DNA from 3 places in the Psychrobium sp. 1_MG-2023 genome. Region 2 is predicted to be linked to each of the others. Evidence: predicted binding sites of a transcription regulator. Region 2 holds the regulator's gene; each other region holds the start of a gene.
What was found. Region 2 encodes sigma-54, which starts transcription at its own class of promoters, with help from an activator protein. Its sites were predicted from a motif close to GTTGGCACGNNNNTNGNNT; they were not measured.
Positions count from the first base shown of each region.

Region 1: a site for sigma-54 is predicted at 2,710-2,728, ahead of Q8W26_RS09965 (P-II family nitrogen regulator). Genes of this name have one in related genera too.
Region 3: a site for sigma-54 is predicted at 2,471-2,489, ahead of Q8W26_RS04375 (YccF domain-containing protein). Genes of this name have one in related genera too.

Region 1 is NZ_JAUYVJ010000016.1:45,819-53,537, forward strand. It holds gene secA (preprotein translocase subunit SecA) at 1-2,008, shown strand, start outside; gene Q8W26_RS09960 (DUF523 domain-containing protein) at 2,082-2,567, shown strand; gene Q8W26_RS09965 (P-II family nitrogen regulator) at 2,787-3,125, shown strand; gene Q8W26_RS09970 (ammonium transporter) at 3,167-4,414, shown strand; gene mpl (UDP-N-acetylmuramate:L-alanyl-gamma-D-glutamyl-meso-diaminopimelate ligase) at 4,628-5,998, shown strand; gene Q8W26_RS09980 (flavin prenyltransferase UbiX) at 5,995-6,612, shown strand; gene hpt (hypoxanthine phosphoribosyltransferase) at 6,668-7,261, shown strand; gene Q8W26_RS09990 (DUF924 family protein) at 7,285-7,719, opposite strand, start outside.
Region 2 is NZ_JAUYVJ010000008.1:71,832-79,550, forward strand. It holds gene Q8W26_RS06010 (calcium/sodium antiporter) at 1-197, shown strand, start outside; gene Q8W26_RS06015 (KpsF/GutQ family sugar-phosphate isomerase) at 219-1,190, shown strand; gene kdsC (3-deoxy-manno-octulosonate-8-phosphatase KdsC) at 1,191-1,745, shown strand; gene lptC (LPS export ABC transporter periplasmic protein LptC) at 1,742-2,302, shown strand; gene lptA (lipopolysaccharide transport periplasmic protein LptA) at 2,283-2,786, shown strand; gene lptB (LPS export ABC transporter ATP-binding protein) at 2,790-3,515, shown strand; gene Q8W26_RS06040 (RNA polymerase factor sigma-54) at 3,583-5,100, shown strand; gene hpf (ribosome hibernation promoting factor) at 5,126-5,413, shown strand; gene rapZ (RNase adapter RapZ) at 5,552-6,409, shown strand; gene mgtE (magnesium transporter) at 6,493-7,719, shown strand, end outside.
Region 3 is NZ_JAUYVJ010000005.1:167,168-174,886, reverse strand. It holds gene Q8W26_RS04385 (PepSY-associated TM helix domain-containing protein) at 20-688, opposite strand; gene Q8W26_RS04380 (sulfotransferase) at 710-2,365, shown strand; gene Q8W26_RS04375 (YccF domain-containing protein) at 2,523-2,930, shown strand; gene rsmF (16S rRNA (cytosine(1407)-C(5))-methyltransferase RsmF) at 3,092-4,507, opposite strand; gene Q8W26_RS04365 (GAF domain-containing protein) at 4,753-5,214, shown strand; gene Q8W26_RS04360 (hypothetical protein) at 5,272-5,553, shown strand; gene proQ (RNA chaperone ProQ) at 5,554-6,189, shown strand; gene prc (carboxy terminal-processing peptidase) at 6,239-7,719, shown strand, end outside.

The DNA.
Region 1 (7,719 bases), on a different contig from region 2:
GCTTTACCGTCAAATCGATGCGATTATCCCACAATTGCAAAAACAAGACGAAGAAGACACTGAAGAATACACTGGCGATGGCCACTACACGGTCGATGAAAAAGCCAAGCAAGTCCATTTAACTGAGACAGGTCAGATTTTTGTTGAGGAGTTATTACAACAAAATAATTTAATGGATGAGCATGACTCATTATTCTCAGCGGGTAATATTAGCTTATTACACCATGTGAATGCAGCGCTACGTGCTCATGTGTTGTTTGAGCGCGATGTTGATTACATTGTTAAAGATGGTGAGATCATTATCGTTGATGAGCATACAGGTCGTACGATGCCAGGTCGTCGTTGGTCTGAAGGTTTACATCAAGCAATTGAAGCACGCGAAAAAGTTGACATTCAAAACGAAAACCAGACACTTGCATCTATTACATTCCAAAATTACTTCCGTATTTATGAGAAGTTATCGGGAATGACGGGAACCGCGGACACTGAAGCATTTGAGTTCCAGCACATTTACGGTCTTGATACGGTGGTAATCCCAACAAACCGTCCAATGGTCCGTAATGACATGGCTGACTTGATTTACATGTCTACGCAAGAAAAGTATGAAGCGATTATTGCCGATATTAAAGAGTGTCAAGAACGAGGCCAACCGGCCCTTGTTGGTACTATTTCAATTGAGTCGTCTGAATATTTAGCACAGCTGCTAAAGAAAGAAAAAATTAAGCACAATGTACTTAATGCTAAGTTCCACCAAAAAGAAGCTGAGATTATTGCTTCTGCAGGTGAGATTGGCAGTGTCACTATCGCCACTAATATGGCCGGTCGTGGTACCGATATCATGTTAGGTGGTAACTGGCAAACTAAGGTTGATAAGCTAACCAACCCAACCCAAGAGCAAATCGATAATATTAAAGCCGATTGGCAGGTTCAACACGACAAAGTGTTAGCCGCAGGTGGTTTATATATTCTTGGTACTGAGCGTCATGAGTCACGTCGTATCGACAACCAGCTACGTGGTCGTGCGGGTCGTCAGGGTGACGCGGGTGCATCTCGCTTCTATCTATCGATGGAAGACAGCCTCATGCGTATCTTTGCTTCTGAGCGTATGACCGTGATGATGAAAAAGCTAGGTATGGAACATGGCGAAGCCATTGAACATCCATGGGTAAACCGCGCAATTGAAAATGCACAACGTAAAGTTGAAGGTCGTAACTTTGATATGCGTAAGCAATTGCTTGAGTATGATGATGTTGCCAATGATCAACGTAAAGTGATTTACGAGCAGCGTAATGAGCTAATGGATGAAGCTGATATTTCTGAAACAATCAACAACATCCGTAAAGATGTTGTTGATAATACAGTGACTCAATATATTCCGTTCCAATCATTGGAAGAGCAGTGGGATGTTGAAGGCCTGGAAGAGCGTTTACGCAACGACTTCCTAATCGATATGCCAATCGCAACGATGTTAAAAGAAGACGAAAGTCTGCATGAAGAAAACCTTCGTGAAAAGATCATCGAAACTGTTGAGCAATCGTACAAAGAAAAAGAAGAGGTTGTTGGTGCTGACGCATTACGTCAATTCGAAAAAGCAGTTATGCTGCAAACACTTGATGGTTTATGGAAAGAACACTTAGCAGCGATGGATCACCTTCGTCAAGGTATTCACTTACGTGGCTATGCGCAAAAGAATCCTAAGCAGGAATTTAAGCGTGAGTCGTTTGAGTTATTCCAAGACCTATTAGAGTCGCTAAAAACTGACGTGGTTGTATTGTTAAGTAAGATCCAAATTCAAGCACCTGAAGATGTGCAAGAAATGGAAGAGCAACGCCGACAAAGTGAAAATGTTGAGATGAATTATCAACATGATGATGCAAGTGCTCAGTCTGAACAAGAAGCTAAACCACAAGGCGCTGTAATGCGCGAGCATGACAAAGTGGGTCGTAACGAACCTTGTCCATGTGGCTCAGGTAAGAAATACAAACAGTGTCATGGCAAGCTAGTCTAAACTAACTTAGCTAATGACCGTAAAAGCCGTTAAAGTAATTTAACGGCTTTTTTATTACCCAATGGTTATGATGATGGAAAAAATATTAATAAGTGCGTGTTTATTAGGGCGCAAAGTACGTTATGACGGGCAAGTCATTACTGAGCCGGAACAGCTCATTATGCAATGGAAAACACAAGGGCGCGTTATTGCTGTATGTCCTGAGGTTGATGCTGGAATGGCTATTCCACGGCTCCCTGCTGAAATTATTGCAGGTGATAGTCAAGGCGTTATTGAGCAACGTAATCGTGTCATGGATAAACAAGGTGACGATGTTACCGATTATTTTATTAAAGGCGCGCATATCGCCTTATCATTGTGTCAACAATACGATATAAAAGTGGCAATTTTAACCGAGCGAAGCCCTTCTTGTGGCAGTAGTGAGGTTTATGATGGAGAATTTACCAATAAACTCATTGTTGGTCAGGGGGTTACAACAACATTATTACGCGCACATGGCGTTAAAGTGTTTAATCAACATCAGCTAAGACAAGCACACCAATATTTACTCTCTTTATAATCATTTAAGCAGAATACTTTGCTCCTTTTCTCATGAGCTCTTTTGGCGCAATTATTAATTTACTTGCGCACAATTGGTGCACGTTTACATTCCTATCGCTGAAACAAAAACAACTTTCACCATACAAACAGCGACTTATATTTTTGGTACGTCATTTGTAACTCTCTTCTTATCAACGGCATTCATCGGGTGCTGAATATTACTGAGAGGAACGTTTCAATGAAAATGATCAATGCCATTATCAAACCATTCAAACTAGATGATGTACGTATGGCGATTTCTGATATCGGGGTCGATGGTTTAACCGTATCTGAAATTAGAGGCTTTGGCCGTCAAAAAGGCCATACCGAACTTTATCGCGGCGCAGAGTATCAAGTGGACTTTTTACCGAAAGTAAAAATTGAGATTGCATGTCGTCAAGAGCAGGTAGAGCTAATTATTGAAGCCATAACGAATGCGGCTCATACGGGAAAGATTGGAGATGGAAAAATATTTGTCACCGATTTAGAGCAAACAGTACGTATTCGTACGGGTGAAACAGATTTAGAAGCACTTTAACTGTCGTTAAAGTTGAATTATCAAGGTTAAGGGGAACACTAATGGAAGAATTAGCGAAACTAGGTACTACGGTATCAGAGTTACGGTTTGCACTAGATACATTTTATTTTTTAATCTCGGGTGCATTGGTTATGTGGATGGCTGCAGGATTTGCCATGTTAGAAGCGGGTTTAGTTCGTTCTAAAAATACGACTGAAATACTTACCAAGAATATTTGTTTGTATGCAATCTCTTGTACTATGTTTTTATTGGTCGGCTATAACATTATGTACGTTGATAATGTTGAAGGTGGCTTAATCCCGAGCATTGCAGGGTTTATTGGTACACAGGCGGCAGATGCTGATCATGCGTTAGAATCTGACTTCTTTTTCCAAGTGGTCTTTGTTGCAACTGCAATGTCGATTGTGTCAGGGGCTGTTGCTGAGCGGATGAAGCTCTGGTCATTCTTATTATTTTCAGTGGTACTAACAGGCTTTATTTACCCAATGGAAGGTTACTGGACTTGGGGTGGTGGTTTCGTTTCAGAGCTAGGCTTCGTTGACTTTGCTGGTTCGGGTATTGTGCATATGGCTGGCGCAGCCGCGGCGGTTGCTGGTGTGTTATTACTGGGGGCGCGTAAAGGTAAATACGGTAAAAACGGTGAAGTAAACCCAATTCCAGGGTCAAACTTACCAATGGCAACCTTAGGTACATTTATCTTATGGATGGGGTGGTTTGGCTTTAACGGTGGTTCTCAGCTGATGGTATCAGATGCTGAAAATGCGAGTTCAGTGGCTAAAATCTTTGTAAACACTAACTCGGCGGCGGCCGTTGGCGCAATCAGTGCGTTATTAGTTTGTCGCTTCCTATGGGGTAAGGCTGATTTAACGATGATTTTAAATGGTGCGTTAGCCGGGTTAGTTGCTATCACCGCTGATCCGCTATCACCTTCGTTACCTGTTGCAGCATTAATTGGCTTATTAGCAGGTGGTTTAGTGGTGTTCTCTATTGTTGCATTAGATAAACTGAAATTTGATGACCCAGTGGGTGCGGTTTCAGTACATGGCATCGCTGGCTTATTTGGTCTATTACTCGTACCGTTTAGTAACGCTGATGCGACTTTTGTAGGGCAACTATCGGGTGCTGCGATAATCTTCGCATGGGTATTTTCAACGAGTTTTGTGGTGTGGTTTGCTCTTAAGAAAACTATTGGTATTCGCGTTACTGAAGAAGAAGAGTATTTAGGTATGGACATCGCAGATTGTGGTGTGGATGCTTACCCTGAGTTTGTGTCTCTTAAAGCTAATTAAGCTGTTTTTCGCTGCTCACTAGTAGAAGCTAGTTAAGGTGATTGCCACTTACAGGTTGTAAGTGGCTTTTTTTGTTCATGATAGAGTCATGTATTTCAATTAAAATCTCGCAGGGTGTTCAAAGTAACAAGTCGAGCACTCAGAGAAAAATGCATCATGCGGCTTTAGTTGGTATGATGCGATTATAAAAACGATCAGCGCAGAGCAGTTTAGATGAAACATATTCATATTTTGGGAATTTGCGGCACCTTTATGGGTGGTATTGCTATTCTAGCCCGAGAGTTGGGCTTTAAAGTGACGGGCAGTGATGCCAATGTCTATCCGCCAATGAGTACTCAACTCGAAGAGAGTGGTATTGGGCTAATTGAAGGGTATGACCCGAGCCAATTAGACCCTGTTCCTGATTTAGTGGTTATCGGTAATGCGATGAGCCGTGGTAATCCCTGTGTCGAGCATGTCCTTGACCGTAATATTCCTTATACATCTGGACCGCAGTGGTTGCTTGAAAACCTATTAAAAGATCGCTGGGTTATTGCTTTATCTGGAACCCATGGCAAAACGACCACCGCCAGCATGGTGGCGTGGATTTTAGATCAGACAGGACAAGCGCCGGGCTTCTTAATTGGCGGTGTTCCGCAATGTCTCGGAGTCTCTGCGCGATTAGGTGATGCGCCATTTTTTGTGGTCGAAGCTGATGAATACGATAGCGCGTTTTTCGATAAGCGCTCTAAATTTGTGCACTACCGACCAAGAACATTAGTGGTGAATAACCTTGAGTATGATCATGCGGATATTTTCCCTGACTTAGCCGCTATTCAGCGTCAATTTCATCACTTATTACGTATGGTGCCAAGTAACGGTTTAGTGGTTACCCCACAAAACGATAAGGTCATTGACGAAGTACTTGAAATGGGGTGTTGGAGTGAACAGCAACAACTTGGCCCTAAAGCGGATTGGTCATTTAACTTATTAACCAGCGATGGTTCAAGTTTTGAAGTGTTATTTGAAGGGCAATCACAAGGTATCGTTAATTGGTCTGAGATCGGCAAACATAATGTTCACAATGGCTTAATGGCGATTGCAGCCGCCCGTCATATTGGCGTTAAGCCGCAAGCAGCGATAGCTGCATTAGCGACCTTTGTAAATGCTAAACGCCGCCTTGAGTATAAAGGGCAGGTTAATAATATTAGTGTTTATGATGACTTTGCTCATCACCCAACTGCGATACATACAACGCTTGAAGGCTTGCGTGCACGCGTGGGTCAAGAGCGTATCTTCGCCATTCTCGAACCACGTTCTAATACAATGAAACAAGGGGTTCATCAGAATACTTTGTTTAATTCAATGAGTGAGGCTGATGCAATTTTTATGTACCAACCTGATGATATTCATTGGGATATGCGGGCAATGGTTAATGGTACGTCGCCAGCGACGGTGATTGAAAACAACTTAGACATATTAATTGAACAAATTATTGCAAAAAGCCAGCCCGGAGATCACCTTTTAGTGATGAGTAACGGCGGTTTTGGTGGTATTCACCAAAAATTACTTGATGGCTTAGCAGTAACAGAGGAAACGGCGTGAACCAATTTAACCGACGTATAACTTTAGCGTTAACCGGTGCATCAGGTGCGCCTTATGGTTTACGATTATTACAACAATTGATTGCCGCAGATTCTCAAGTTTATCTATTACTATCAGATGCGGCAAAAATAGTATTGGCTACAGAAGCTGACTTTAGTTTGCCTGATTCATTAGAACAGGCACAACAAATGTTGACAGAGCACTTTTCAGCGGCTGACGAACAAATTAAATTGCTCGATCGTAGTGATTGGTTTTCGGCTCCTGCTTCTGGCTCTTCGTCGCCTAAGCAGATGATTATTTGTCCGTGTTCGATGGGGACGTTGTCTGCTATTCGTCATGGTGCGAGTAATAACTTAATTGAGCGTGCGGCTGATGTTATTTTAAAAGAGCGCGGTCAGTTGATTATCGCCTGGCGCGAAAGCCCATTATCGACCATTCACCTTGAAAATATGCACGCGTTGTCACAGATGGGCGTAACCATGATGCCCTTGGCACCGGGTTTTTATCACAAACCACAGAGTTTAGAAGAAATTATTGATTTCATGGTAGCTCGAATCCTTGACCACCTTGATATAGAGCAATCTTTGGTTTTACCATGGATGAATGGGCAGTGATCTAACTCACAGCTTACTGTTTCCTTAGTCGCCTTTTATCGTTGAACTCGCTAGGATGCGCACTTCATATTCCCAAAATAATGATGTGCGCCTTAAGGCCGTAGGAACAACTATGATGAAACATACGACAGAGGTAATGATCTCTGAGCAACAAATCACAGATAAAGTTGCCGAGATTGGTCAACGGATTGAACAACATTATCAAGACAGTGACAATTTACTATTAGTTGCTCTTCTACGTGGTTCAGTCGTATTTCTTGCAGACCTTTGCCGCCAAATCGATTTACCTTTGTCGCTCGACTTTATGACGGTTTCTAGTTATGGCTCTAGTATGGAAAGCACTAGAGACGTAAAAATCCTAAAAGACCTAACTGAAAATATTAAAGGTCGTGATGTGATTATCGTTGAAGATATTATTGATACAGGTAATACCTTGGCTAAGATCGTTGAGATCTTAAGTCTGCGCCAACCAAAATCATTAAAACTGTGTACTTTGCTTGATAAGCCTTCTCGTCGTGAAGTTGATGTGGACGTTGACTGGATTGGCTATAGTATCCCCGATGAGTTCGTCGTAGGTTATGGCATCGATTATGCGGAAAAATACCGTAACTTGCCGTATATCGCTAAAGTGATTCCTTTACAACCTTAAACTTTAGTTGTTTTACAAGCACGCTAGAAGCTCGAATTAGGCTGACGTAAAAAACTGATCTCCTCAGGTGTTGAGCGTCGGCCTAAGATACTATTGCGATGAGGGTAGCGACCAAACGCTTTGATAATCGCATAGTGCTGCATTTCAAACTCATAATTTTGCTCTAATCCGGGCTGGTTAAATAACTGGCAAGCTGTTTTGTGTATCGCTAATGACTCACTGTGCATAAAAGGTAGGTATAAAAAACAACGCTTGCTTATTGGCAGTTTAATATCCATGCCAAGATTAATTGCTTCTTGCGCTAAAGTCAGTGCCTGAGCGTCATAGGCAAATGATTGAGGTTGATCACGAAACATATTGCGAGAAAACTGATCTAAAATAATGATTTCAGCTAACCGCCCCTCAGGTTTGCGACGCCACTCACTAAGCTCACATTGAGCTGCTCTGTGATGAATGGT
Region 2 (7,719 bases):
TAGCTGTACCAGCATTAATCGCTCCTGGTACCTTTGATGCTGACGCGGCCGGTCGCGATATGTATATTATGCTTGGCTTAACTGTTCTTTTATTCGCAATGTGTTGGCAGATTTTGGGCAAACGCAATATTACTCGTATCGAAGGGGCTCTTCTATGTGCCATCTTCGTCGGCTACCAATTTTTATTATTTAGCTAATTGTCATAAAGGACATCAGTTATGCCTGTAAATCAAGATTTTTGCCTTTGGGGCCAGCAAGTTGTTAAAACTGAAATCGAAGCATTACAAGAATTAACGCAATATATTAATGATGATTTTGCGAATGCATGCCAATTAATTATTAACTGCACTGGCAAGGTTGTTGTTATGGGCATGGGTAAGTCAGGGCATATTGCGCGAAAAATTGCGGCAACATTAGCCAGTACTGGTACACCGGCCTTTTTTGTCCACCCAGGTGAAGCGAGTCATGGCGATCTAGGTATGATCACCGCCGACGATGTTGTCTTGTCGATCTCAAACTCAGGGGCGTCCAGTGAAATTTTAACTCTCTACCCTGTTATGGAACGTATTGGCGTTCCTGTGATTTCAATGACTGGAAATCCAACCTCTTCAATGGCAAAGCTATCTCAAGTGCACTTGTGTATTGCAGTGTCAAAAGAAGCCTGCCCTTTAGGGTTAGCGCCAACATCGAGTACGACAGCCACCTTAGCAATGGGCGATGCATTAGCGGTTGCGCTCTTACAAGCAAAAGGCTTTACTGCTGACGACTTCGCATTATCTCACCCAGGTGGCGCATTAGGACGGAAATTACTCTTACGCGTTTTAGATGTTGCCCATACAGGCAAGCAGCTACCGTTGGTCACACCAGACACAACAATAAGTCATGCGCTGCTAGAAGTATCTAATAAAGGCTTGGGCATGACTGGCGTTGTAAATGATGATGGGGAATTGATCGGACTATTTACCGATGGTGACTTGCGCCGTACGCTAGATCATAAATTAGATTTCCACCATACGCCGATAAGCCAAGTGATGACCAATGACCCCGTCACACTAGATGGTAACTTGCTTGCAGCAAGTGCACTAAAATTGATGGAAGAGCGTAATATTAATGGCCTATTTATCCTTGAAGATGGTAAGCCTATCGGTGCGCTAAATATGTTAGACATGCTAAAAGCTGGAGTCGTTTAAATGAAAACAGTACCTACTCTCTATGGTGAAATAGCTGAGTCAGCTTGGATTCAGGCTGCCGAAATTAAACTATTGATTTGTGATGTAGATGGCGTCTTCTCTGATGGTAGAATTTACCTTGGTAATGACGGTGAAGAGCTTAAAGCTTTTCACACCAAAGATGGTTTTGGAGTCAAGTCTCTGATAAACGCTGGTATTGATGTCGCTATTATCACCGGACGTAAATCAACCATCGTTGAGAATAGAATGACGAGCTTAGGTGTTAAGCATATTTATCAAGGACAAGCAGATAAATATGTTGCTTACCAAGCGTTGTTAAAGCAATTTTCGCTCGCTCCAAATCAAGTGGCTTATATAGGTGATGATATGGTTGATAAGCCTGTGATGGACGATTGTGGATTGGGCGTTGCGGTAAACGATGCTCACCCAGCGTTATTGCAAAATTGTGACTATGTCACTTTCACTAAAGGGGGCTTTGGCGCTGTGCGTGAAGTGAGTGATTTAATTTTAGCCAGTCAAGGGATCTTAGCTCAAGCTAAAGGGATGAGTGTATGAATCGAGCCACGATATTAATTGGCCTATTCTTTATTTCATGTATTTTATTCTTTTGGAATCCATTCTGGTCGGTCACCAAGCCCAAGCAAGCTGAAGTCGCTAGTCAATACTTACCTGACTTTACAGCAACAGATATGACATTACGTCAATTTAATGGGCAAGGTTACTTATCATCGTTAGTACATGCTGATGAAATGAAGCATTATGAGCAGGATGTAACCGTCTTAATTAACCCCAGCTACATAATTTACCCCAAAAACGGTGGCGCGCGTTGGAAAATAAATGCCTCTCGAGGCACATTTAACCAGCAGGACCGCGTTGTGTTAGAAAAAGATGTTATTATTAGCGCGATTAATCCCGAAGAAAAAGTTCAGCAAATCAAAGCAGCACGGCTGAATCTCAACTTGAACAATATGTTAATTGAGAGTGACAGTGCGATAGAGATAATCGGTCATAAATACAAAATTGAAGGCTTAGGCTTACGTGCCAGCTTTAATGAACAACAATTTGAAATTATTAAAAATATACAGGCAATCTATGAAAACACTCAAAGCTAGTGCTTTTTTTCTATTAGCACTACTGACTAGTAACACCGCCACGGCATTATCTGATGACTTTAAACAACAAGCATCAATCAACGCCGATAACCAGTATATTGATTTAGCAAAAAATATTGCGGTGTACAAAGGTAATGTCACCATTAAGCAAGGGTCAATTGAAATTACTGCCGATCGCTTAGAAGTATACAATCATGGAGAGCATGGTGTTGAGCTTATGGTATTAATTGGTAGGCCAGCACGCTTCTCACAACGAGTCGGCGATGGGAATAATATTTCTGCCCAAGCCAAAGAGATCCGATTTGAGCGCGGTACTAATATCATTAAACTCAACCGTAGCGCTCAATTAACTTGGGGCAAAAATGTCGTTAAAGGCGATACGATTAGTTACGATATGGTCAGACAGCTTTTAAACGCTGATCGCAATGCAAACAAAAAAGACCAAGTAACCACAATCCTCCAGCCAAATGAAAGTAAAAATTAAACCATGAGTACATTGAGAGCACAGCATTTAGCAAAGAACTACTCTGGACGCCAAGTCGTTAAGGACGTGTCATTAGAAGTCGCTAAAGGGCAAATCGTCGGATTATTAGGCCCAAACGGTGCCGGTAAAACAACAACTTTCTATATGGTAGTTGGTCTAGTGCCAAGCGATAGTGGCCAGGTGACTATTGGCGGTAACGACATTACATTAATGCCAATGCACCAGCGTGCACGACAAGGCATTGGCTATTTGCCACAAGAGTCATCAATTTTCAGAAAGCTATCCGTTTACGATAACATCATGGCGATCCTACAAACTCGTAAAGATCTTAATAAAGCTCAACGAGTTGAGAAGCTAGAGAGTTTGTTAGAAGAATTCCATATCCAGCACATTAGAAACAGTTTAGGAATGGCCCTCTCTGGTGGAGAAAGACGTCGTGTAGAGATCGCTCGAGCGCTTGCTGCTGACCCTGAATTCATTTTATTAGATGAACCCTTTGCTGGCGTTGACCCTATCTCAGTGATTGATATAAAACAAATCATTGAACAATTAAAGCAACGTGGCTTAGGAGTGCTGATCACTGACCATAACGTACGAGAAACGTTAGATGTTTGTGAATTTGCTTATATTGTTAGTCATGGTGAAATGATTGCACAAGGCCAACCAGATGACATATTATCAAATCAAACGGTCAGAGATGTTTATCTCGGAGAGCAATTCAGACTATAGTTAGACTATACGATAAAAATAATTTTGTGCTCTCTTCCTTTTAGCACATTCAAGATAACGGATTTAAATGAAAGCTTCATTACAGTTAAAATTAGGCCAATCGCTTACAATGACCCCACAGTTGCAACAAGCGATTAGGCTGCTGCAACTTTCAACTCTCGATCTTCAAAATGAGATCCAAGAAGCGTTGGATAGCAATCCTTTACTCGAGGTCGAAGAGAACTTCGAGGGAAATGAAGCCAACACAAAAGCTGACGATAATGGCGCAGGGCATGAATATGACTCATCAAGTACGCTAGAAGCCAATAACGACAGTAATGACTTTGACAGCAATGACTCTAGTACCATTGATACTTCTGAAGCTCTGGACAAGCAAAGTATCAGCGACGATCTGCCAACAGACACAACTTGGGATGACTACATCTCTGCTGGCCCAGCGGCACCGGTAGCGTCATCGACAGCAGGACCTGAAAGTGATTTCGTTTATCAAGGGGAAACCACTGAGAATTTACAAGATCACCTGTTGTGGCAAGCTAATTTAACGCCTTTTAGCGATAATGATCGAGCAATTGCAACGGCCATTATTGATGCTGTTGAAGAGTCTGGATACCTATCACAAGACTGTGAAGATATTCTGACAGCTATGGCCGATCCTGAAATTGAATTAGATGAAGTTGAAGCAGTATTAAAACGTATCCAACACTTTGATCCAATTGGCGTAGCAGCACGCAGCCCAAGTGAATGCTTAGCCATTCAATTAAAGCGCCTTGCAGAAGATACGCCATGGCGAGATGAAGCCATTCTTTTAGTTGAAGGTTATATGGAGTTATTAGCAACTCGGGATTACCGCACGCTTGCTAAAAAAACCAAATTAAAAGAAGCACAACTCGCTGAAGCTATCCGATTGATTCAAACTCTAAACCCGCACCCTGGTAGTACTATCATCAAAGAAAAAGATGAATATGTTATTCCAGATGTATCGGTTAAAAAGGTAAAAGGACGCTGGATTGTTGAGTTAAACCCAGATTGCATGCCAAAAATTCAGGTCAATGCTGAGTATGCGGCGCTGAGTAAAACCAGTAAGAGCAGTGGAGATACCCAGTTTATTCGAGGTCACTTACAAGAGGCCAAGTGGTTTATTAAAAGTTTAGAAAGCCGAAATGACACCTTGCTAAAGGTAGCAAATTGTATTGTAATGCAACAGAGAGGTTTTTTTGAATACGGCGAAGAAGCGATGAAACCATTGGTTTTAAATGATGTCGCTGAAGCAGTGGAAATGCACGAATCAACTATCTCTCGTGTAACCACACAAAAGTATATGCATACGCCACGTGGTATTTTTGAATTAAAATACTTTTTTTCAAGCCACGTTAGCACTGAGAATGGCGGTGAATGTTCATCAACTGCGATTCGTGCCATTATCAAAAAACTAGTGGCGGCTGAGAGCCCAAAGAAACCATTAAGCGATAGTAAAATTGTAGATTTGTTAGCGGAACAAGGGATTAAAGTAGCAAGAAGAACCATTGCAAAATATCGTGATGCGTTATCAATCCCACCTTCCAATCAAAGAAAGAGCTTAATTTAAGCTCACCAAATGGAGGATGCATTTTATGCAAATTAATTTAACTGGACACCACGTAGCTATTACAGAATCACTTCACGACTATGTGCACACAAAATTTAGTAAATTAGAGCGCCACTTCGAACATATTAATAACGTACATGTTGTTTTAAACGTAGAAAAACTCCAACAAATTGCAGAAGCAACACTTCACCTAAACGGCGGGGAAGTATTTGCTACCTCCACTCACGAAGACATGTATGCCGCGATCGACTCAATGATCAATAAACTTGATCGACAAGTGATCAAACACAAAGAAAAATTACAACGACACTAGATTCTTTAGTCTAAAGTGTCACTCTAAAGCCTAGCATTGCTAGGCTTTTTTGTTGCTAAGTCTTTGCTATCTCATTGCAAATAAATACAAACCCCCTAAAATAAGAACATTAACAAGATAACCATCATGGATGCTCGATTGAAATTAACTATCATTAGCGGAACGTCAGGCTCGGGAAAGAGTGTCGCTTTACGTGTATTAGAAGATTTAGGCTATTACTGCGTTGATAACTTACCAATGAACTTGCTGCATTCGTTTATCGATAGCATGAAGGAGATGGAGCAACCTGTTGCGGTGAGTCTTGATGTACGAAACATTCCTAGTACGCAATCAGAGCTGAGCCAATTAATCGAGCAATTATCAGCAAGCTGTGATTTAGAGATAGTTTTCCTTGATGCACCCAGCACCACGTTAATCAAACGATACAGTGAGACCAGACGCCTGCACCCGCTAACCAAACAGTGCATGACGCTATCTGAAGCGGTTAAAGAAGAAAAATCATTATTACGTCAACTTGCAGAAGTAGCCGACTTAAAGATTGATACTGGTGAGTTAACAATATATCAATTAAGTGACTTGATTAAAGAGCGTATTCTTGGCAATACCGATAGCGAGCTGGTATTAGTATTTGAATCATTTGGTTTTAAATATGGTCTGCCACGAGATGTCGATTTTGTATTCGATGTTCGCTTTTTACCTAACCCCCATTGGGAACCAGAGTTGCGTCCACTCACAGGGCTTGATGCGCCAGTACAACAGTATTTAGCTGCGGAGCCTCTAGTGAATCAACTTGAAGAACAACTCACTACTTTTATTGATACTTGGCTGCCTCACTTAGAAAAAAATAATCGCAGTTACCTCACAATAGCGATTGGCTGTACTGGCGGGCAACATCGCAGTGTTTATATTGCGCAACAATTAGCTAAAAACTTTTCTCACAAAAAGCACAATATCCAGATTCACCACCGTGAGATGTTTCGTAAAGCCAAGACATAACAAAAATCGATTAAAACTGAGTTAACGTTAATTTTATAAAAATCAATTTATCCTTAATCAATATGAAATAAAAGCGAAAGCCAATGCCAGAGACAGTTGTTAAACAAGAATTCTCAAACCAACGCTTCGATGAGGTAGAAAAAGCCCTCAGCAGTGGTATGTTTGTTCATGTGCGACAAATATTGATGGATCTACCCGCTTGTGACGTTGCGCTTTTACTTGAATCTAGTCCTTATAAAACTCGTCAGGTGTTATGGCAACTTGTTGACCATGATGATCAGGGTGACATCCTAGAAGAGCTTTCAGAGGATGTACAAAAAAGCATTGTTCGGCAGATGCAAGCTCACCAGCTTGCGGCAGCTGCCGAGACTATGGACACCGATGACTTAACCGAAGTTTTACGTACTTTACCTGATAGCATCTACCAGCAAGTACTTGAAGCGATGGATGCGCAAGACCGCCACCGAGTTGAGGCGGCAATGGCCTACGAAGAAGATACTGCCGGCAGTATCATGAACACAGATACAGTCACCTTGCGCCCTGATGTAAATCTTGATGTAGTTTTACGTTACCTTCGTCTTAAAGGTGAGTTGCCTGAAGCGACCGACATGCTCTACGTTGTTGATAAAGAAGATACATTGTTAGGTGGTGTTACGCTATCAACCTTAATTACATCTAACCCGATAATGACAGTGTCCCAAATCATGGATCGCACCCTAGAAGCCATCCCTGCAACAATGGAAGATACTGAAGTCGCACAGCAATTTGAGCGACATGACTGGGTTTCGGCACCAGTTATTGATGGTGAAGGAAAACTTCTGGGCCGGATCACCATTGATGATGTTGTTGACATCATTCGTGAAGACGCAGAGCATTCCATGATGAGTATGGCGGGTTTAGATGATGAAGAAGATACCTTCGCTCCTGTTATTAAAAGTACTCAAAAACGTTCAGTGTGGCTTGGTATTAACTTACTAACAGCACTCGCTGCTGTTGCTGTTAGTAATATGTTTGAGCCTATTCTTGCGCAAATGGCAATTCTGGCTATATTGAACACCTTGGTACCAAGTATGGGTGGTATCGCTGGAAATCAAACATTGACCTTAATTATTCGCGGTATGGCACTTGGTCACATTGGTGATCGTAATAAACGATGGCTCATTGGCAAAGAGCTCGCGATCGGTGCTCTCAATGGGCTTATTTGGGCACTCATACTCTCCGTTGTCGTTGCATTATGGCAAGGAGACATCAAACTTGGCCTCGTCATTGCCTTTGCAATGTTAGCTAATATGACTGCTGCTGGCCTTTCC
Region 3 (7,719 bases), on a different contig from region 2:
CATTGAGCCATTTTTCAAGTTATTTTTTACTTAACTGATCGGCATTACTACATAACACGGTCTGTTTTTCTGCGTAGCTTACGGGGAGCAGCCGAGTGACAATAAAACAAAGTGCAGTGGCTAAAAATGCACCGGCAAAACAACCGCTGCTGAGTTGGCTGACTATTTTAACCGACCAGTTGTCAGCATTGCGTTTTTGCTGCTTGGCTAACCACAATAAATTCCCCGAAATAATGACATAGCAGGTACCTAAACCCAGCAAAAAAAACAGTGCTTTTATCAGGTAATCTGAAAAGTTTGCGAAGTGCAGAGAATCAAGAACACTTTCACCATTAGCAGAGGTGTTATCAAATGAGTCATTGCGATATATTACTTCACCAGTCTTCATCGCATATTGAACAATGGTTTTTTTTGAAAAATCACCATCGACTGCCCCCCTAAATAATATCGTTGCATTGTCATTCTGCCAGTGCTCAATTTCAACAACCTCGATTTTAAACCCTGAGATTTCTGACTCACTGCGGTATAACAATTGATTGATATTGTTCATTGAAAGAAACACACCGGAGGATTTTTCGTCTTTAACAGGTGGGTTGTAGCGCGTTTGCTGCTGATGAATATTTTCATTACCACTGGCAAACACTGTGGTATTGATTGACTCATAAATAAAGCCGAGATTAAAAATCACACCTGTTATTGCAAAGAGTAAATGAATACAATCGTTGAAAATGCGTTGAACCTTCATAAGCAAGGTGAGATGAAAAAAGCGCATGATGCTTATCATGCTGTATTACGAGTCAATCCAAAGCACCCACAAGCGCTACATTATTTGGGACTGATGGCCCAGCAAAATGGCCATTCAATGCAAGCGGTGACGCTCATTGAACGTTCTATCACCATTGAGCCTGACGACATTCGTGCCTATAACCATTTGGCTCAAGTTTATCTTGCCATTGGCAAGTCTGCTAAGGCGCAACAGGTATTAGAAGAGGGGATACGACGTGGACCTAATCATATTGATACACTAAATACCTTAGCCAATATATTAGTGGATAATGAGCAATTAAAAAAAGCAATCAAAGTATATCGTCAGGTCGTTGAGTTAGCGCCGAAGGTAGATTACGGTCTGTTTAATTTAGCTCAAGCGCTCAAAGAAGCGCGCGATTATCAAGAGTCTTTACACTGGTATAAAAACACGCTAGCAATCCAACCAAATCACATTAAGGCGCTGCATGGTGCAGGGATCACGAGTGAAGAATTAGGCAAATTTGAGGATGCGATTACATTCTATCTACGTGTGTTGGCGATTGAACCTGAGCACGTTCGTTCATTAGCGAACATAATTTCGATTAAAAGCTTTACCCCACAGAGCGAACTAATCAATACTGCGGTGAGAGTTGCTAGAGATACATCGCTAAATGCTGAAGATAAGGCCAAACTCAATAATGGGCTAGGAAAATATTTTGATAGTGTAGGGCAATATGACAAAGCATTTGTGCATTTTAAGACTAGCTGTTTGGCACAGAAGTCATTCAAAGGCGAATACAACGCAGAATTTAATCGTCAGCTGTGTAATCGTATTATCAATGCGTTTAACAAGCCCTTGTTTGAGAATATTGCCAAGGGGGATGTGTGTGATTTAACGCCAGTATTTATTATTGGTATGCCAAGGTCAGGCACAACATTGGCTGAGCAAATTCTAGCTTCCCATGAAAATGTTTTTGGTTGCGGGGAGTTAACTGTTATTCCCAAATTATCTAAACAAGTGTTAGGGAGCGAGCATGATGATGTGAGAGCGCTGACTGAGCAAGCCTTAAACAAAGCGCTAAAGGATTATTGTGATAATGTCAGGAGCGCTGGGATTGATAAGGAAACTTTTTTTACTGACAAACTTCCAATGAATTTTATGTATTTAGGCCTCATCGCTGCAATTTTTCCTAAAGCAAAAATTGTTTATTGTAAGCGCGATCCTCTTGATATAGGACTCTCTTGTTACATTGAAATGTTTAGCTTAGTCAATGATTTCTCAGTTGATCTTAATGCATTTGGCGATTACTTTTTAGATCATGATCGAATGATGAGTCATTGGCAACGTGTGCTACCACTTGATATCTTTGAATTAAGGTACGAATCGTTAATCTCAGATCAAGAAGGAGTTACACGGGGCTTACTTGAATTTGTCGGACTTGAGTGGGATTCGCAATGTATGCAGTATCATACAACGCAAAGAGCGGTTAATACACCTAGCCGTTGGCAAGTGAGACAACCGATGTATCAGAGTTCATCAAAGCGCTGGAAGCATTATGAAACACAACTTAGTCCATTGCGTGAGCGTCTCTCAGTCGCAGGGTATAAGTATAACTAAAGTTAAGTTGGCCAAATAAATTATAAAATGGTTTTATTAACCAGATGGGTGTGAGGTTGTTTATCTTGTTTTAGTTTAAATTGTTGTTTTATAGCCTCTTTAATTATTGGCTTGAAGGTTGCTTTATAAATAGTGAATTTATGATTATGAGGTAACTATGAGTGTTTTACGATTATTATTTAATGTAGCTTGGTTTATTTGTGGTGGTTTAGTGATGGGACTGATGTGGGTCCTCGCTGGTATTATTGCCTGTATTACAATTGTCGGCATCCCATTTGCGCGCTCTTGTTTCGTTATCGCTCAGCTTTCATTCTGGCCATTCGGTCGAGACATTGATGATCGTCAATATGTTACAAAGCGTCGTGATATTGGTACTGGAAGCTTAGGAACAGTGGGTAACATAATTTGGTTCTTACTATTTGGTATCTGGTTGGCTATAGGCCATATATTACATGCTGTTGCTTGTTTTGTTACGATTATTGGTATTCCTTTTGGTATTCAACATTTAAAACTAGCTATGCTAAGTTTCGCACCTATCGGTCAAACTGTAGTTGATGCGCGTTAAATACAAATTTAAGTTTGTATAGCAATAAAAAGAGCCCGGAACTATTCCAGTTGTTCCGAGCTTAGGGGAAGGGTTAAAGAATCGTGTCTAAACCAGTCAGAGCCTTTGCTCTACTCTGTTTAGTGTAGTTGAAATATTTAACTTCCCCCGTTTTATTGCGTTTAAATTGCAACGTTGTCGTTGACTAACTGCCTTGGTAATTTGTTTTTAACTTTATTTCCGACCCACTTCCCTAAGCCAATACATTGACCTTGATAGGTTAATCTAACTTCTCCCTTGGCTTTATTTGAGTTTTCAATGGCTAAGTCTTGCCCCCTGTAAAACTGTACAACCTGATCTCGTGTCAGGGGTAAGCCATCCAGTCCAAAGGCTGTAAGTGCATCGTGACAGATCACAAATTGCTTTGGTTTTATATCGAGTAGCTTAACGCCATGTCTCACAAACCGCATATTGCTTAGCAACAGCTGACTGTTCTTTGGGAAAAACCAGATTTCTTTATCACGTTGGTAAAGCTGGCCATGTTCAAGGAAATCCATCTTTAAGTGAGCCATCAGGGGAGGCGTCAAATCCTTAAGTTGTTTTTCTGTGAGCTCCTTATAAGGAAGTTTGCTTTTAAACGCTGGTTGAGAGCTGAGTTCAGTTGAACCTTTTTTGATGAATTTTGCGATAAAAAAGCCTTCACTATCATAAATTTGTGGCCAAATATGTAAATAACCTTGCTCGGTGCAGCTCGCTAGGGCATTGGGAAATAACTCATGTAGGCTAACGACGTCAACTTGCTCGGGAAATTCATCTAGTAGGTATTGGCATACTCCTTGATTTTCAATACAGTTCAGTGCGCATGTTGAGTAAACCAATTGACCACCTGGCTTTAACGCCATAAATGCTGACTTTATTAGCTGTTTTTGCAGCGTCGACACTTCATCAATGTGCGCTCTGGTCCAGTTTTTGAATGCATCGGGGTCCTTCCGGACGGTACCTTCACCACTACAGGGGGCGTCAAGTAAGATAGCGTCAAATGAATTCTCTAAATAGTCACCATGCACGGAACCGTCGAAGTGGCTAATTAGCGTGTTGGTAATACCAAGGCGAGTTAGATTGCTGTGCAATGCTTTTATACGACTTGAGGAAAATTCATTAGCGACCAATAAGCCTTGATTATTCATAAGGGCAGCAATTTGTGTTGTTTTTGAACCCGGTGCTGCTGCTAGATCAAGCACAGTGTTAAATTCATCACGTTGATTCATGGCATTAAATAGCGCCACAGGCGGCAACATAGAGCTGGCTTCTTGAATATAGAACAAGCCTGAAAAATGTTCGGGTAATCGTCCTGGAGCAACAGTTGAGGTGTTTAATTCGACCCAAAAACCTTCACTACACCATGGGATCGACTCAAATGTCCAACCAAAAGGTTGCATTAGTTCAATAAAGGCGTCCGTTGAAATTTTTAATGTATTAACACGTATACTAAAACGAAGAGAGCGATGACAGGCTTCAACTAAGTCTTCAAGTATTAAGTGGTCAGGGAGATCGACTGAAATGAGATCCAGAAAAGATTGTGGCAGGTGCTTATTCATCGAAAATTGCTTATTGCTAGGGAATAAGTGGATTATAACAAGCTTTAGTTATTACGGTAATATAGTTGCTGTTGATACGATAAATAACCGACAATTATCGGCTCCTTCACAATGTTAAAGGACATAATTGTAGCAAATGTGAACAATGAGGCTGTTTTGCCTGACAATTACTCTTTTCATTTAATCCAAGTCAGGTATAGTAGCCAGCCATTATTATTAGTTCGCCTAAAGAATTGAGTAGATCATTGAGTATAGATTACCCATTACTTTCACGCCAAGTTAACGCGCTTATCGACAATGAGTTTGATGCTGTCGCTGTTCTTTCTAATGTCGGTGCATTGCTAAATCAATCGCTTTCAACCATTAATTGGGTTGGCTTTTATTTTTTAAAAGATGAGCAGTTAGTTTTAGGACCGTTCCAAGGTAATGTTGCCTGCTATCGTATCCCTTTAAACAAAGGCGTTTGCGGAGCAGCTGTTACTACTGGCATGACCCAACGTGTTGCCGATGTTCATCAGTTCCCTGGCCATATTGCTTGCGATGCTGCTTCTGAGTCCGAGATTGTCATCCCGTTGGTCGTTAACGATGAAATAATCGGTGTCCTTGATATTGATAGTCCGGTTAAAGATCGCTTTGATGCTGCTGATCAGCAAGGACTTGAAATGATAGTTGATGTATTAAATCATCATCTAGTCGAGTGTCATTAGCCATAATGTATAATTAATAGCACTTGATGTTAGTTTGTTTTAGGAAAATAATGCGCTATGTATGATGTTGTAGATATTCATGAATTTCTATTTGAAGCCAATGAAGTTGGTGAGTGGGAAGGTGAAGAGGCCCTAGCCGCAGATAATATTAATAGAATTTATCATAAACTCTATCAAGTTATTGACCCGAATATAGATGTCAATCTGTTTCGTGAAATGCTTGAAGCCATTTGGCCCTATTGGCAGTATCAACCAGGGCTACTAGAGCTCGATGACGATCTCATCGAACATTTTGTAACATTTTTAATTGAAGAATTTGAAGTAAACTCGGAAGAATAAATGAATAGTACAGCTAAACTTACTGATAACAAAGCGATCATCGCTTTATTAGCCGAGCAGTTCCCACAATGTTTCAGCCTTAAAGGCGAAGCGAAACCACTTAAAATTGGCTTATTCCAAGAATTAAGTGAACGCCTTGCTGAAGATGAGCGAGTGAGTAAAACCCAACTACGTGGTGCGATTCGTCACTATACCACTAGCTGGCGTTACTTACGTTGCATTAAGGCAGGCGCTAAGCGTGTTGACTTAGATGGCAACCTAGGTGATGAATTAACACAAGAGCATATTGAGCACGCCCAGCAAACATTGGCTGAAAGCCAAGCTAAAGCGAAGCAGCGTGAAGCCGCTAAAAAGCCGGCGGAGTCGACTGATAAACCACGTAAAGCTAAGCCTGCACGTGCTAAAGTTGCTACAAAAGCGCGTTCTAGCAAGCCTGCTAAAGCGACAAAAGTGGAAACTGGTGTTAAAGTTGAAGATGTGTCAGCGTTAAAAATTGACCAAAAAGTGTTAGTTACTGTTGCAAAAACACCGATGAACGGAACTATCGTTGATATTGCGAAGTCTGATGTAAAAGTACAGCTTACTTCGGGTATGGTTGTAAAAGTCAAGCTAGACCAGATTTTAGCCAAGGCATAACCTTGGCTTAGCTAGCTTAATAAAAAACGAGTCATAGGAGACTTTTATGTTGAATCGTATAACGTTGGGTATTTTACCTTTTTGCTTGTCAGCAAGTGCTTTTGCACTCGATGCAAAATTGACAGTAGATAAAATACCTCAGCTACATCCAGAGCCACAACATAAAGTATCCACGACTCGGATGACTGGCTTATTTACACGCACCCATTTTAAGTCAATTGATCTTAATGATCAGTTCTCATCTAAGATTGCTAAACGCTACTTTGAGAGTCTTGATTTTAACAAGAGCTTATTCACCAAAGGTGACATCGAGTCTTTTGCTCAATACGATAAGCAATACGATGACATGTTAAAGACTGGGCAAGTTGCCCCAGTTTACGAAATCTTCCAACTACAACTACAACGTAGTTTTGAACGTTTTACATATGCTTTATCGTTACTTGATAAGCCAATGGACTTTACCATTGACGATGAGTATCAATATGACCGAGAAGATGCGCAATGGGTGCTAACTAAAGCTGAGTTGCAAGAGCTATGGCGTCAACGTGTTAAGTATGATGCGTTAAACCTCAAGCTGGCTGGTAAAGAATGGCCAGAAATTAGTAAAGTATTGGCTAAACGATACAATAATGCATTAAAGCGAATTACTCAGACACAAAGTGAAGATGTTTATCAAGTCTTCATGAATTCGTTCGCTCGCGCTATCGACCCGCATACAAGTTACTTATCACCAAGAAATGCTGAACGTTTTCAGGTTGAGATGAGTTTGTCTCTTGAAGGCATTGGTGCAATGCTGCAATCTCGTGATGATTACACAACCATTACAAATCTAGTGGCAGGTGGTCCTGCGGATAAAAGTGAACAGCTTTCTCCTGATGATAAAATTATCGGAGTGGGCCAGGGTAATGGCGAAATTGTCGATGTGATTGGCTGGCGATTAGATGATGTTGTTGATTTAATTAAAGGGCCAAAAGGTTCGACAGTTAAATTAGAAATAATTTCAGGTACCGCCGGTGGCGCAAGTAAACCCCAAGTTGTATCTATTGTTCGTGATAAAATCAAACTCGAAGATCGTCAAGCTAAATCTGAAGTGTTTGAGTCTCAATTACCAGAGTTTAAAGGGCGTAAATTAGGGGTCATATCAATTCCTAGTTTCTACGTTAATTTAACTCAAGATGTTAAAAAATTGATCACTGAATTAAAAGAACAACAAGTCGAAGGCATTGTCGTTGACTTAAGAAACAACGGTGGTGGTGCACTAACTGAAGCCGCTGCTTTAAGTGGGTTATTCATTGATGAAGGCCCAATTGTTCAAATTAAAAGTGGCAATAGCCGTGTTGATGTAAAATATGACCCAGACACTACAACCTTTTATGATGGTCCAGTATCGGTCCTTGTTAATCGTTATAGTGCTTCAGCTTCAGAAATTTTCGCTGCTGCCTTACAAGATTATGGCCGTGCGATTGTTTTAGGGGAACAAACCTTCGGTAAAGGGACAGTACAACAACATCGCTCGTTGAGTAAAATCTT